2 regions of the Streptomyces sp. NPDC050759 genome follow, and region 2 is predicted to be linked to the other one. Evidence: riboswitches for the same ligand, from Rfam matches in the RefSeq annotation. Region 2 holds a riboswitch; the other holds the start of a gene.
The links. A riboswitch is a leader RNA that binds a small molecule or an ion and turns the genes downstream of it on or off. The one in region 2 is predicted to bind ZMP and ZTP.
Positions count from the first base shown of each region.

Region 1: another riboswitch for ZMP and ZTP. It lies ahead of ACIBJB_RS37480 (glycine hydroxymethyltransferase); the one in region 2 lies ahead of ACIBJB_RS10810 (bifunctional 5,10-methylenetetrahydrofolate dehydrogenase/5,10-methenyltetrahydrofolate cyclohydrolase).

Region 1 covers NZ_JBITGI010000017.1:99,359-101,731, reverse strand. The annotation lists gene ACIBJB_RS37480 (glycine hydroxymethyltransferase) at 1-992, opposite strand, end outside; ZMP/ZTP riboswitch at 1,034-1,123, opposite strand; gene ACIBJB_RS37475 (LLM class flavin-dependent oxidoreductase) at 1,234-2,085, opposite strand.
Region 2 covers NZ_JBITGI010000003.1:194,499-196,871, forward strand. The annotation lists gene ACIBJB_RS10810 (bifunctional 5,10-methylenetetrahydrofolate dehydrogenase/5,10-methenyltetrahydrofolate cyclohydrolase) at 1-781, opposite strand, end outside; ZMP/ZTP riboswitch at 804-886, opposite strand; gene ACIBJB_RS10815 (hypothetical protein) at 913-1,752, opposite strand; gene ACIBJB_RS10820 (MarR family winged helix-turn-helix transcriptional regulator) at 1,814-2,341, shown strand; gene ACIBJB_RS10825 (nuclear transport factor 2 family protein) at 2,365-2,373, opposite strand, start outside.

The DNA.
Region 1 (2,373 bases), on a different contig from region 2:
TAGTCCTGGAAGGAGGGCTGACGTGCCTCGGCGAGGGCGACGGCCTTGGCGGCCATGACGTGCGGAAGCGGGCCGCCGAGGACCATCGGGCAGCCGCGGTCGACCTGGTCCTTGAGGGAGTCGTCGCACAGCACCATGCCACCGCGCGGGCCGCGCAGCGACTTGTGGGTGGTCGTGGTGACGATCTGGGCGTGCGGGACCGGGTCGAAGTCGCCGGTGAGGACCTTGCCGGCGACGAGTCCGGCGAAGTGCGCCATGTCGACCATCAGCGTGGCGCCGACCTCGTCGGCGATCTCCCGCATGATCCGGAAGTTCACCAGCCGGGGGTAGGCCGAGTAGCCGGCGACGATGATGAGCGGCTTGAACTCACGGGCCGAGGCGCGCAGCGCGTCGTAGTCGACCAGACCGGTGGAGGGGTCGGTGCCGTAGGAGCGCTGGTCGAACATCTTGCCGGAGATGTTGGGTCGGAAGCCGTGGGTGAGGTGGCCGCCGGCGTCCAGGGACATGCCGAGCATGCGCTGGTTGCCGAAGGCCTGGCGGAGCTCGGCCCAGTCGGCGTCGGAGAGCTCGTTGACCTGGCGGACGCCGGCCTTCTCCAGGGCGGGGACCTCGACACGCTGGGCGAGGACGGACCAGAAGGCGACGAGGTTGGCGTCGATGCCGGAGTGCGGCTGGACGTAGGCGTGCCGGGCGCCGAAGAGCTCCTTGGCGTGCTCGGCGGCCAGGGACTCGACCGTGTCGACGTTGCGACAGCCGGCGTAGAAGCGGCGGCCGACGGTGCCCTCGGCGTACTTGTCGCTGAACCAGTTGCCCATCGCGAGGAGGGTGGCCGGGGAGGCGTAGTTCTCGGAGGCGATCAGCTTGAGCATCTCGCGCTGGTCGTGGACCTCCTGGCCGATGGCGTCGGCGACGCGCGGCTCGACGGCGCGGATCACGTCGAGGGCGGCGCGGAAGGCCATGGACTCGGTGGACAGGGACTGCTGCTCTGACATGGCGGCCTCCGGGCTGCGTGGCTTGAAGCGGTCACGGATCACGGTTCGGCCCAGGCGCACGGCACTTGGTCACTCACAGGCCGCTCCCCGATGGTCCGTCCCATCCCAGCGCGCCAGTCACGGCCTGTCGGCCAGCCTACCGGGCACGCGGAACGGCCCCGGCGCGGCGTCCACCATGCGAGCGACGGCTTCGAGGCCGGGGAAGGGGCCCGGGGCCTCGAAGCCGGGGTGCTGCAGGACGTCAGAACAGTGCGTCGGCGAGGCGGTCGATCTGGTCGGCGTCGGAGGCCCAGCAGTAGAGCATCACCTCGTCGGCACCGATGCCGACATAGGCGTCGGCGGCCTCGCGGATCTGCCGCGGTGTGGTGAGCAGGCCGGCCTCCATGTATTCGACGTGGCCGCTGAAGGCGTAGTAGTCGCGGAGGTTGCGGCGGGCCCGGTCCAGGGTGTCGTCGGGGCCGAGCGCGACGTTCGCCTGGGCGACCAGGCGGGGGCGGCCGGGGCGGTCGTGTTTCTGCCAGGCCGTTTCGGCGGCGCGGAACAGGTTGGACATGAAGGAGGGCGGCAGGGCGGCGCCGAGGAAACCGTCGCCGAAGCGACCGACGCGTTCGAGGGCAGCGGGGGCGAAGCCGCCGAACAGTACCTCCGGGCCACCGGGGGTGGCGGGGGCGGGGCCGACGGGGCCGATGCCTTCGCCGTACGGCTCGCCGGACCAGGTGCGGCGCAGCAGGGTCATCTGTTCGTCGAGGCGGCGGCCTCGGCGGTGGAGGTCGGTGCCGGCGGCCAGGCAGTCGTCCTCGCGGCCTCCGACGCCGATGCCGAGCGTGAAGCGGCCGCCGGAGAGGCGGTCGAGGGTCGCGGTCTGCTTCGCGAGCAGGGCGGTGTTGTGGAGAGGTGCGAGCAGTACCTCGGTCTGGACGCGGATGCGGGACGTGGCACCGGCGAGGGTCGCAAGGGTGACGAGGGGCTCGGGGTTGTCGTAGACGAGGCGGTCGAGCAGGCCGAGGGTGCTGAAGGGGCTCGCGTCGGCGCGCCGGGCCCAGGTGAGCAGCTGGGCGGGGTCGTCGATGGGGAGGCCGAGGCCGATGTTCATGGGAGAGTCCTCCGGAGGGCGTACGAGATCCGCCGGTCGGCCGGATCCGGTGCCGCCCCTCCGTGGTGCCGCGCGCTGTGCGCGGACCTGCTCCCGTTCTGCGGCGATGGTTCCAGAGAGCGTGTGCGTCAGAGTGCGCCGACCGTAACGCGATCGGACGGGGTGCGACAACGCGTTTTCGCGGGCCGCTCGCGGACAGTGCTTCGGGATACGGCTCGTGTCCGGCGGACAGTTGGAGATCAGTGAGAGCCGGTCCGAAACCAGCCCACCCTTCCCTCCCTCCCCTAA
Region 2 (2,373 bases):
CGACCCCGCCCGGCACCGGCGTGATCAGCGAGGCCCGCTCCACCGCGGAGTCGAAGTCCACGTCACCGACGTTCCCGGCGTTGTACCCGGCGTCCACGACGACCGCGCCGGGCTTGATGTCCTGGCCCCGGATCAGCCGGGGCCGGCCCACCGCGGCGACCACGATGTCCGCCTCCCGTACGGCCGCCGACAGGTCCGCCGTACGGGAGTGGCAGTAGGTCACCGTGGCGTCCCTGGCGAGCAGCAGCATGCCGGCCGGCTTGCCGAGGATCGCGCTGCGGCCCACGACCACGGCCCGCTTGCCGGCCGGGTCGACGCCGTACTCGTCGAGCAGCCGCATGATCCCGCCGGGTGTGCACGACACGAAGCCCGGCAGTCCGAAGCTCATCGTCGCGAAGGAGGCGAAGGTGACGCCGTCGACGTCCTTCTCCGGAGCGATCGCCTCGAACGCCGCCCGCTCGTCGATGTGCGGGCCCATCGGGTGCTGGAGCAGGATGCCGTGCACGGTGGGGTCGGTCGACAACTCCCGCAGGGTGCCGACGAGTTCCCCGGTGGTCGTGGCCGCGGGCAGCTCCACGTGCCGCGACGCGATACCCGCCTTGCGGCAGCGGTTGCGCTTCATACGGACGTAGGTGACGGAGGCGGGATCCTCACCCACCAGCACCGTCGCGAGACAGGGCGCCCGTCCGGTGCGCTCGGTGAGGTCGGCCGCCCGCTCGGCGGTCTCCTCGAGGATGCGCCCGGCGAGCGCGGTGCCGTCCATGAGCCGTGCCTGGGACATGATCCACTCCTGAGCCGATCGACGGAATCGCCCAGGCGCACGGCATCGAGTGTGCGGACCGCTCCCCGGTGGTGCTCCACCTCAGCGCCAGTCACGGTCCGTCCCTCAGGTTAGCCGACGCGCTACGGCGGTCACGCCCCGCTCTCCTGCGGCGGAGCCGTCGGATCGGCCCCCGCGAGGAAGCCGGCCGCCTGGGCGTGGACGTGATCGGCGCCGATCGCCCCCGCCCAGCGGGCTATCTCCCGTGCCAGCGCGGTCGCCCCGGCCTCGTCGCCCGTGTCGCGGGCCAGGACCGCGAGGAGCAGCTGCTGGGTGAGCACACCGGGGACCATCCCCGCCCGGGCGCTCAGGGCGGTGGCCCGCCGCCAGCGCTCCAGGGCACTGTCGTGGTCGCCGGCGTCGTGGTCGTGGTCGCCGAGATGCCGCAGCGCCTCCCGGACCAGCAGATCGTCGCCGCCCGACTCGCCGGCGCCCAGGGCGGCCTCGTAGTGGGCGGGGGCGGCCGTGCGTTCGGCGAAGAGGTTGTCGGCGATCAGTCCCAGGTACATCGAGGCCCAGCCGCGCCGCACCTCGTCCGGGGCGTCCTCGCGCAGGTCCTGCGCGTCGCGCCGCAGGCCGGCGAGTGCCTCGGGGTCCTTGCCCTCGGGGCCGGGCCGGAAGGTGCCCTCGCCGCGCAGCAGCCGGAAGTAGTCGTGCCGCAGCCGGACGAAGGCCAGGTCCCAGTCGGTGCCCGTCGACTCCTTCTCCGCGTGCTCGGCACGGCCGGCCGTGAGGTCCGTACCGCCGAACCAGTCGCTCTGCAGGGCGACCTCGGCCGCCGCGAGAGCGAGCCGGGCGCGGTCCCCGGCGGTGTCACAGGTCGTCGCGTCCAGGAGGCGCAGTGCCCGCTCCCACCGTCCCGCCAGCGACAACTCGTTGGCGGAGGCGAGGAGTTCGTCGAGTTGGACGGTTGTGCTCGTGGTGTTCGTCATGACGGGGGAAGGTAGTCAGACGAAAAACCATCCACAAGAAAACTATTGCAGGGGGCGGGTAATGCGGGACTCGGTCGACCGGCACGTCGAGGTGTGGGCGAAGGAACTCGACGGGATGGACCCCGTCAAGGAGGCGATCTTCGCGCGGCTGGCCATCCTGGCCCGGTATGCCTCCCAGGCCCGCCGCGACACCCTCGACTCCGACGGACTGCGGAACTGGCAGTACAAGGTGCTGCTGACCCTGCGCCGGCTCGGCCCGCCGTACACCGGGAGCCCCTCGCTTCTCGCCGACCACCTCGGACTGACCCGGGGAGCCCTGTCGGCCCGGCTGACGCCGCTGGAGGACGCCGGGCTGATCGTCCGCACGCACGAGGACGACGACAGGCGACGGGTTCGGGTCCGGCTCACCGAGGCCGGGCACGCCGCGTTCGAACAGCAGGTCGCCTCGGAGGAAGCGGGTGAGCTCGCGCTGCTCTCGGCCCTCACTCCGGCAGAGCGGCGAACCCTCGCGGACCTGTTGCGGAAGCTGGTCGTGGCCGCCGAGTCCTCTTCGGAAAAGCCGAGAAGGCCCAGGTCAGCAGTGATGTGACAGGGCCCTCCCGGCGCTGGTTCCTACTCGTC